One region of the Nonomuraea antimicrobica genome, then DNA from elsewhere that is predicted to be linked to it. Evidence: riboswitches for the same ligand, from Rfam matches in the RefSeq annotation. Region 1 holds a riboswitch; each other region holds the start of a gene.

Region 1 (3,265 bases):
GCCGGCGAGGTGGCCACCAAGCTCGACGTCGAGGTGCGCGGTGAGATCGCCGCCCAGGACGTACGGGTGATCGAGTTGGCCGCGCTCAAGGGCGTGTTCGCCGACGTGGTGGAGGAGCAGGTCACCTACGTCAACGCGCCGCTGCTGGCCAAGGACCGCGGCATCACGGTCGAGCTGGTGACCAGCTCCGAGAGCCCCGACTGGCGCAACGTGGTGACCGTGCGCGGCGTGCTCGCCGACGGGCGTACGGTCTCGGTGTCGGGCACGCTCTCCGGGCCTCGCCACATCACGAAGATCGTCGAGGTCAACGGCTACGAGATGGAGATCGAGCCGACGGCCCACCTGTGCTTCCTCACCTACACCGACCGTCCCGGCATCGTCGGCGTGGTCGGCCGGCTGCTCGGGGAGCACGGCATCAACATCGCGTCGATGCAGGTGGCCCGGGACGTCAAGGGCGGCAAGGCGCTCATCGCGCTGACCGTCGACTCCGCGATCCCCGCCGACATCGTCGAGCAGATCGTGACCGAGATCGGCGCCGAGAGCGGCCGATCGGTGGACCTGGAGGACTGACCTCCTTCTGTCCTTCCGTCCTGTCAGGGCCGTCACCCGATCCCGGGTGGCGGCCCTTTCTGTGTCTCATCATGCGAGATACTAGGACATCCAACGAGATGCCTCAGGTATTGTGGCTGTGATGCGCCAGGTTCTTGTACTCATTACCTGCCGCGGCGGGGCCTGTTAGGGCAGGTCGACGGCTCGCCGCGGAGATCGGCGCCGGTGTCGGCCAGTAAGTCCCTCAGTTAGACCCTCCGTCCGGTCCGTGACCCGGACCGCGAGATCGGGCTCGGTCGGATTCGCGACCGGAGTCCGGCTTCCCCTCCTTTGGAACGCATCCGCGAGAAGAGATGAGTCACATGTACGAAATGTATGCCTGGAACCGTGCCGAAGACCACGACGACGAGGCGGCCGAGGCCGTGCAGATCGCGCTGGACCGTCGCGACAACGGCGGCGCCCCCCAGAACTCCAGCCGGTAGGGCCCTGCCCCGTCCGTGCCGCTCCTGGTGACGCGGCGGCATGTCCGCACGTCAGGCCGGTGACAGGGGTACCGACACCTTCCCTCGTGGATACGTAGAGTGCTGATAGCGTCGCGCTTCGTATCCGTTCGAGGTGGAGGTTCCCCCATGTACGCTGCCCTGATCCGGCGCGCCGCCGCAGTCGCCCTGCCCGTCCTGGCCGGCGCGGCCCTGTTCGTCACCCCCGCCCACGCGCAGGCGGCCGAGCTGCACATCGTCAAGCACAACCTGCCCGCGGGCACCGCCGAGCGCTGGGTCCTGACGTGCCACCCCGACGACGGGACGCATCCCGACCCGTTCGCCGCCTGCGACCGGCTCCGCCGCATCGGCGGTGACCTGGAGCGGATCAGGTTCCGGCCCGACGTGCCCTGCCCGCGGATCTTCGACCCCGTCCGCGTCGAGATCAACGGCTGGTTCTACGGTCAGCACAAGCACTTCGACGAGCATTACCCCAACCCGTGCTTCGTGGAGAAGATCGCGAGCCCGATCGTGCCCTGACCGGGAGCGATCGCACCCGCGCCGGGGCCCTGATCGACGGGCCTGACCAGGGGTGAGGGAGCACGGGCGGCCCCGTCCGCGCACGGGGCCGCCCGTGGCTTTCCGCGCCGGCGGCCGGTCAGAGGGTGGCCGTGACGATGGCGTCGGCGGGGGTAGTGCGCTCTTCGACCACCTTCGCCCATTGGCGCACCCCCTTGGGGTCCGGCCGGACGGCGCCCACGAAGGCGGTTCTGCGCCAGTCCGAGAGCTTCTCCTCCTTCACCACGTCGCCCGAGTGCGGCGAGTGCACCATGTAGCCGGGCTTGGAGATCATCCCGACGTGGCCAAGGTCGCTGAAGAACACCAGGTCGCCGGGCTTGAGCTGGTCCCAGGAGATCTTCCTGGAGAACGCCGCGTACTGCTCGGTGGTGGTGCGCGGCAGTTCGATGCCGGCCGCCTCGTAGGCCCTGAGCATGAGTCCCGAGCAGTCGTAGCCGCTGTCGCTGGTGCCACCCCACACGTACGGGATGCCGCGCCTGTTCATGGCGAACTTGAGTGCCGTCTTCCAGGCGGGCTTCGGCGCGCTCTGCGCCCGGATGCGCTTGGTGTCCGTGACGGTCAGGGTGGTGGGGTCGTCGTCGGTGTCGGCTTTGGCCGTGTTGGCAGTGTCGGCAGTGTTGGCCGTGTTGTCCGTGTTGTCCGTGCGGGCCTGAGCTGCTGTGTCGGCCTGAGCTGCGGGGTCGGCCTGAGTGGCGGTGTCGTCCTGGGCCGTGGTGGCGGCCTGTGCTGCGGGGGTGGCCAGGATGAGTCCGGCGGCTCCCGCCGCCAGGACAATGGCGATGCGAGACAGAGCACTGTCCTTCCATGAGGCCGGCCGGGTTAGCTGACGGGCTCGGGCCTGGAAGACAGCCCTACGGCGGTGCCGATTCGCCCCTGGGGCTCACGTGGGTCCCCGGCTCCACGCAGCGGCTGCGTGGATTAGGCCCGACAAACACTAACGAAACGGTCAAGCAGTCGTAAACCCCCCAAAATCGGGCGTCCAGAAAATGAGATGCAGTGTTCGTCAGACGAGACGAGCCGGTAAGGTACCGCCATGGAGTCGCGTAACATCCGCCTGGCCGTCATCCCCGGGGATGGCATCGGCGCCGAGGTCGTCGCCGAAGGGCTCAAGGTCCTGGAAGCCGTGGGCACGAAGATCGAGGCCACGCACTACGACCTGGGGGCCGCACGCTATCACCGCACCGGCGAGACCCTCCCCGACGCGGTGCTCGACGAGCTACGCGGCTACGACGCGATCCTGCTCGGCGCCGTGGGCGACCCCAGCGTGCCGCCGGGCGTCCTCGAGCGTGACCTGCTGCTGCGGCTGCGGTTCGCGTTCGACCACTACGTCAATCTGCGGCCGGTCAAGCTCTTCCCCGGGGTGCGGACCCCGCTGGCCGGCGCCACGCCCGGCGACATCGACATGGTCGTCGTCCGTGAAGGCACCGAGGGTCTCTACGCCGGCACCGGCGGCGCGATGCGCCGCGGCACGCCGCACGAGATCGCCACCCAGGAGTCGCTCAACACCGCCTACGGCGTCGAGCGCGTGGTGCGTTACGCCTTCGAGAAGGCCCGGTCGCGCCCGCGCAAAAAGCTGACCCTCGTCCACAAGACGAACGTGCTCACCTTCGCCGGCGACCTGTGGCAGCGCACGGTCGACCGGGTGGCCGCCGAATACC
Region 2 (3,265 bases), on a different contig from region 1:
TACGTCACCAGCCGCGCCCCCGGGATCGCCGCCGCCGTGGCCCGGCCGCCGGCCGGCGGGACGAGCGGGTCGGCCTCCCCGTGCAGCACGAGCGTGGGCACCCGTACCCCGGCCAGCAGCTCCGTACGGTCGCCCGAGGCCATGATGGCGGCCAGTTGCCGCGCCGTCCCCGCCGGGTCGAAGCAGCGGTCGTAGGCCAGCCCGGCCCGCGCGACGATCTTCTCCCGGTCCAGCTCGTAGCCGGGCGAGCCGATCGTCGACCAGGTGCGTACGGCCTGCTCCAGCACCGCCGCGCGGTCGGCGGGCGGCCGGCCCGTCAGGACGGCCGCCGCGGCCTCGGTGGGCGGGGCCACGGAAGGGCCGGGCGTGGACATGATCGAGGTCAGGGTCAGCACCCGCCCGGGGTGCCGGATGGCCAGCGTCTGGGCGACCATGCCGCCCATCGAGGCCCCCACCACGTGGGCGGCGGGCAGGCCGAGGGCGTCCATGAGCGCGGCGGTGTCGTCGGCCAGGTCGTCCAGCAGGTACGGCGCGGGCGCCCCCGCCGAGGGAACGCCCAGGTCGTGCAGGTGCGTGGACAGGCCCGTGTCGCGGTTGTCGAACCGTACGACGTGGTGTCCCTGCTCCACCAGGAGTTCGCAGAGCGCTTCGTCCCACTGGATGAGCTGGGCGCCGAGCCCCATGATCAGGAGCAGCGGGCGTCCTTCTGGAGAGCCGAAGCTCTCGTAGGCGATTTCGATGCCGTTCGCGGCTACGCGGGTCGTCACGGAGACCAGAATGTCATTCTGGTCCGGGCGGCGTAAAGCAAGGCCCGTGCTCGCGGAGGAAGGAGTCTCAGCGCACGAGGAGGGGGCGGAGGCGGTCGCTGCCGAGCAGCGCGGCGCCCGCGGCGGTCAGGGTGCCGGCCACCAGCACGGTGCTCACGGAACCGCCCTGGTTCTCCACCCCGTCACCGGACGCGCCGTCCGCGTCGCCGTCGACCGCCGGGGGCTCCTGGTCGGCCGGAGGGGTGGCCGGGTTGTTGTCGCGCTCGGCCCAGGCGCCGGTCGAGAACGGCACCGGGTGGTTCTTCTTGCCCACCCCGTCGCCCCACTTGGTGATCACGTAGTCGAGCTCGATGTGGCCCTGGCCGCCGACGCCGTCCACGCCGAGGGTGTCGGAGTTGAAGCTGCCGCCGGTCAGGTCGGCGAACGTCTTGGCGTCGAGGTCCAGCATGATCCCGCGGTTCGACGGTTCGCCCGGCCCGCGGTCGCCCACGAAGAAGGGCGCCTTCTTGCCCTTGTAGACCACGTAGCCCTCGGTCATGAGCGGCCAGCTCGGGCTCGCGGCCAGGCCCTTCTGCATCGGTTTGCCACTGGCGGGCAGGCCCGTGTCGCCGGCGCGGCCCGAGGAGTCGTCCCAGAAGTACGAGGCCGTGGTCGAGCCTTTGAGCAGGATCTTCTCGTTGTCGGCCGAGTCGGCGTGGGCGGCGGTGCCGACCAGGACGAGCGCGCCGACCGCGAGGGCGGTGAGGATGGCGAGGGAACGCAGACCAAAACAGGCAATCATGGAACAGCAACACCCTTCACGGGGGGACAGGGAGGTTGCGCCCGAAAAACGGCGCAGCGGGGCACAGCGCTGGGCGTTTCACTACGCAGAGCGCACGATGCGAACCTGAGGAAGGGGGCCGTTCAGTTGGCGGCCGTCAGCAAGCGGCCTGGGGGTACGACGCGCTGGTGCATGGGGTATGTCCTCTCCATCACGCCTACCGGGTTAGCTGACGGGTTCGGGCGTGGAGATGCCCTACCGGCACAGGCCGGATTCGCCCCAAGAGGTGGTTCCCCGGCTCCCGAGGGGGTTCGGGATTCGGCGCCGGCCGGCTGCCCTTCTGGGTAAGGACTAGGTCACCGGCTGGTAATGGCGATTACTGTAATGACGGAACCGGACATTGCCAACGTTTCATCATGAATCGGACAAAAGATCTACCTTTGACCGGGAAGAAAAAGGGGGCACGGCATCCCGTACCCCCGGAGAATTCCAGCCTCAGCCGCCGCTCTTGCGCCTGAACGATCTTTTACTCGCAGCCGGACCGTGCGCCCCGTGGATCTTCGATGGGTCGCCGCCCCTGCCACCCGCGCCCGAGCCCGCGTGCTGGTTGCGCTTGCGCTCCAGCGCCTCGCGGAACTTGCGCTTCATCTCGTCCTCGGGAGTTTCGCTGACTTCCGGCTCCGGTGTATCCGCCATGAGGACCTCCAAGGTATTGGGGACAAGTCACAGCTTCGCACGGCACCGGTCACGACGCGAAACCGGCCTCGACCTTGGACTGTGGCGTGGCGGGCGTACGCAGCCGGTTGTTCGGCAGCGCCACCAGCGCCACCAGGGCGATCACCGCGCCCGCCACCCCGAGCGCCGGGATGACCACCGAGGCCGCGGAGGCGTGCGCGGCGGCCAGACCGTGGACGGGCGCGGTCGCGGCGACCTCCGAGGTGTAGAGCGTGCCGCCGACGGCCAGCGCCACCGAGCCGCCGATCTGCCGGAAGAAGGTCAGGTTCGCCGAGGCGGTGCCGATGTACTGGGGCTCGACCGACTGCTGCGCGACCACCGTCAGCCCGGACAACATGGGCCCCACGCCCAGCCCGAGCGGCAGCATCCACAGCGCCACCGCCAGACCGCCGCTGTCCACCGCCAGCCCCGAGCACGCCAGCGAGCCCGCTACCAGCAGGAACGGCGACGCGAGCAGCCACGGCTTGTACCTCCTGGTCCGCGACATGAGCGCGCCCATCAGCACGCTGCCCGCCACCATCCCCAGCATCATCGGGTAGATCCGCAGGCCCGACTCGGTGGCACCGGCCCCCAGCGCCTCCTGGAAGTAGCGGGGCAGGAAGACGACCCCGGCGTACATGCTGAAGGCCGTGCAGAACGAGATCACGTTCACGAGCGTGTAGCCGCGGTTGGCGAACAGCCCCAGCGGCATGATCGGACTGGCCGCCCGCCGCTCCACCGCCACGAAGACCGCCAGCAGTGCGAGCGCCAGCAGGATCGGCCCGGCCACGGGGAGGTCGGTCCACGTGTGACCGTCGAGCCCCTTCTCCGTCAGCCCCAGCAGCAGGGCGCTGACGGCCACGGTGAAGACCGCGATCCCGGCGTAGTCGGGCCGCCCGCCGCCGGTGCCCGGCCGGTGCGGCAGCCGCGAGACGATGATGGCGACCAGCGCGATCCCGAGGGGCACGTTCACGTAGAAGGCCCAGCGCCAGCTCGCGTGGTCGGTGAACACCCCGCCCAGGAA
Region 3 (3,265 bases), on a different contig from region 1:
TGCCCCTCGACGGCGGTCACATCGCAGGGGGCCTCTGGGAGGGCATCAAGCGGGCCTACGCCAAGGTCATGCGGCGGCCCGAGCCCGGTTACGTGGACATCGCCAAGGTGCTGCCGCTGACGTACGCGATCGCGATCGTGATGATGATCATGGCGGGCCTGCTCGTCTACGCCGACCTGGTCAACCCGCTCACGCTGACGAACTGAGGCCGCGGTGGACACCGTCGACCGGCTGCGGGCCCTCTGCCTGGCCCTGCCGGAGACCACCGAACGGCTCTCCCACGGGGAGCCGACGTGGTTCGTCCGGGGGAAGAAGACGTTCGTGATGTTCGCCGACCACCATCACGACGACCGCCTGGCCTTCTGGTGCGCCGCGCCCGCCGGGGTGCAGGAGGAGTTGGTGGCGGAGGCGCCCGAGCGGTTCTTCCGCCCGCCGTACGTGGGGCACCGGGGGTGGCTGGGGGTCTATCTCGACGTCCCGCTGATCGACTGGGACGAGGTGGCGGAGCTCGTCACCGACGCCTACCGCCACATCGCACCCAAGTCGCTCGTCGAACGCCTGCCCTGACCTCCGTATCGCGGGCCGCGATCAGTACATCGAGATGTGCACGTGGTCGTAGTGGTTCTCGGTGATGCTGCCGCGGTCGGACATCGTGCTCCAGCCGGAGCCCTGGTTGATCCGCTGCCTCCAGATCACGTACTTGACGCCGAGCTTGTCCTTGTTCTTCAGCGCCCACTCGGCGATCCGGTCGCCGAGTGCGTTGTTGGCGTCGCTGGGCATCGAGCCGCCCGTGCTCATCATGAAGTCGCAGGCGCGGCCGAGCGGGTGCTCGCCGCTTGAGCCCGAGCGGAAACACCCCACCGCGAACGGCAGCGCGAAGTTCTTGTCGAGCTGCTCCTTCATCAGCCGGGTCCGCGCGGTGATGTTGTCGGACCCGTTCGGCAGCTCGGGCGCCCAGGAGCCGTTGGAGTTGCGCCCGGTCCCGTACGGCACCAGGTCCTCCAGCTTCTTTTGGATGTCCTTGATGACGTCCTCGGCCTCGTCGCGCTGGCCGGCCACCTCGGCCGTGTCGGACTTGATCTGCGCGGCCAGCGCGGCGGCCTCCTCGCTGGCCCGCTTCTTCTCGTCGCGGGCCTTGGCCACGCTGTCCACGACCGCCTGCTGCTCGGCGGTGAGCTGTTCGAGCAGGGCCGCGCTGCCCGCGTCGGTCGGGAGCATGAAGGAGGTCAGCGACAGGTCGCCGGTCTGGTAGCGCAGGCGCGCGATCTCGGCGACCCGCTGCTCGGCCGTGGTCACGGCCTGCTCCGCGGCCTCCGCCTTGGCCTGGGCCGTCTTGGCGGCCTCCTGTGCCTTGGCCAGCTCGACGCGTTTGAGGTTGTACTTCTCGATGAGCTTGTCGACCTTGGCGTTCAGCTCTTTGAGCTGGGCGCGGAGCTGCGCCTCCGTCGGCTTGGGGGCGGCCGACACCCTGATCGACGGTGAGGTGGACGCCGAGGCCGGGGCCGCGGGGAGGGCGGCGACGGCGATGGCGCTGATGAGACCGATGGCAAGACTCGCGGGGGACGAAGCCGCCACGTGGATGTTTCCTCTCCCTCTGCCGGCCGGGTTAGCTGACGGGTTCGGGTATGGGAGCTGCGTTTCCCTACCGCCTGAGCGGATTCACCCCGGGTGCGATTGGGTCCCCGGCTCCCGGGCGCGGCGCCCGGGATTAGGCCCGCAACGGCTGTTACGGCCGGTGCATATCGGGATATTAGTGGTAGATCACGAGTCATGCGACCCTAAGTAGAAATCTATTAGTGATCTACTTGTGATCGGAGCATGCGTGCGGCCTCCTCCGGCAGCACGTCGTTGACGAACGCCCCCATCGCCGACTCCGACCCGGCGAGATACTTCAGCTTGCCGGCCGCCCGCCGGATGCTGAACAGCTCCAGGTGCAGATAGGCCAGCTCCCTGCCGGTACGCACGGGCGCCTGGTGCCAGGCCGAGACATACGGCATCACGACCCCGAACAGCCCGTCGAACGCCCGCAGCACCGAGGTGTACAGCGGCGCGAACGCCGCCCGCTCCTCCTCGGTGAGCGCCGCGAGGTCGGGCACCTGCCGGTGTGGGTAGAGATGCACCTCGAACGGCCACCGCGCGGCGGCCGGCACGAAGGCCGTCCACAGCTCGTTGGCGGCCACCACCCGCGTCCCCGCCGCGCGCTCGGCGGCCAGCACGTCGGCGAACAGGTTGCCCGGCCCCCGGTGCCGCGCCGCCGCGCCGAGGTGCAGCCGGGTCCTGGGCGTGACGTACGGGTAGGCGTAGATCTGGCCGTGCGGGTGGGCCAGCGTGATGCCGATCTCCTCACCCCGGTTCTCGAAGCAGAACACCTGCTCCACGCCGTCGATCCCGGACAACTCGGCCGTACGGTCGGCCCACGCCTCCATGACCAGCGCCACCTGGGCGTCGGAGAGCTGGGAGAAGGAGGAGGAGTGGTCGGAGGTGAAGCACACCACCTCACACCGCCCCACCCTCGGACGGACCTCGCTAAGCCCGCCCGCCTCTCCATAGGCCCCGAAATTTCCGGAGAAGGAGGGGAACCGGTTCTCGAAGACCGCCACGTCATAGTCGTACGCCGGGATCTCCGACGACCGCGTCCGCGACGACGGGCACAGCGGGCACTCGGCCGTGCCGCCGCTCGGCAGGAACGTACGCGTCTGCCGGTGCCCGGCGATCGCGATCCACTCCTCGGTCAGCGGGTCGTAGCGCAGCTCGGAGGCGACCGGCCGGGGATCGAGCGTACGCCGGTCGATCGCGCTCCGGTCGGCGTCGTCGCGCCGGTCGAAATAGATCAGCTCCCGGCCGTCGGCCAGATGGGTGATGGTGCGCTTCACGGCGAGCCCTCCGCGATGATCAGTTCTCCGGCCCGTTCGGCCAGCTCGGTACGTGCTTCCTCGGGCAGCCCGGCGTCGCTGATGACCACGTCGGCCTCGCTCAGCTCGGCGATGGTGCTGATGCCCACCGTGTTCCACTTGGTGTGGTCGGCCGGGACGACCAGCCGGCTCGCCGCCGTGACCAGCTCTCTGTCGGTCTCCGACTCCAGCAGGTTGGGCGTGGTGAACCCGGCCCGCACGCTCATCCCGTGCACGCCCAGGAAGAGCGTGTCCACGTGCAGGCGGCGGATCGCGGCCACGGCGACCGGGCCCACCAGGGCGTCGGACGGCGTACGCACGCCGCCGGTCAGCACGACGGTGCGGTCGGCGCGCGGGTTGCGGTGGAAGACCTC

Evidence for each region. A riboswitch is a leader RNA that binds a small molecule or an ion and turns the genes downstream of it on or off. The one in region 1 is predicted to bind cyclic di-AMP.
Region 2: it holds a riboswitch for cyclic di-AMP, as region 1 does, so the genes downstream of both, ABD844_RS16790 (hypothetical protein) here and ABD844_RS24705 (C40 family peptidase) in region 1, are expected to answer to the same signal.
Region 3: it holds a riboswitch for cyclic di-AMP, as region 1 does, so the genes downstream of both, ABD844_RS00160 (coiled-coil domain-containing protein) here and ABD844_RS24705 (C40 family peptidase) in region 1, are expected to answer to the same signal.

The regions. Positions count from the first base shown of each region.
Region 1 covers NZ_BAAAZP010000090.1:154,893-158,157, forward strand. Annotated here, with positions in the region: gene serA (phosphoglycerate dehydrogenase) at 1-570, shown strand, start outside; gene ABD844_RS24700 (SSI family serine proteinase inhibitor) at 1,179-1,568, shown strand; gene ABD844_RS24705 (C40 family peptidase) at 1,687-2,091, opposite strand; cyclic di-AMP (ydaO/yuaA leader) riboswitch at 2,401-2,542, opposite strand; gene ABD844_RS24710 (3-isopropylmalate dehydrogenase) at 2,641-3,265, shown strand, end outside.
Region 2 covers NZ_BAAAZP010000067.1:17,484-20,748, reverse strand. Annotated here, with positions in the region: gene ABD844_RS16795 (alpha/beta fold hydrolase) at 1-767, opposite strand, end outside; gene ABD844_RS16790 (hypothetical protein) at 835-1,548, opposite strand; cyclic di-AMP (ydaO/yuaA leader) riboswitch at 1,727-1,861, opposite strand; gene ABD844_RS16785 (DUF5302 domain-containing protein) at 2,023-2,223, opposite strand; gene ABD844_RS16780 (MDR family MFS transporter) at 2,273-3,265, opposite strand, start outside.
Region 3 covers NZ_BAAAZP010000003.1:20,900-24,164, reverse strand. Annotated here, with positions in the region: gene ABD844_RS00170 (M50 family metallopeptidase) at 1-206, shown strand, start outside; gene ABD844_RS00165 (MmcQ/YjbR family DNA-binding protein) at 214-567, shown strand; gene ABD844_RS00160 (coiled-coil domain-containing protein) at 589-1,575, opposite strand; cyclic di-AMP (ydaO/yuaA leader) riboswitch at 1,582-1,725, opposite strand; gene galT (galactose-1-phosphate uridylyltransferase) at 1,794-2,873, opposite strand; gene ABD844_RS00150 (DeoR/GlpR family DNA-binding transcription regulator) at 2,870-3,265, opposite strand, start outside.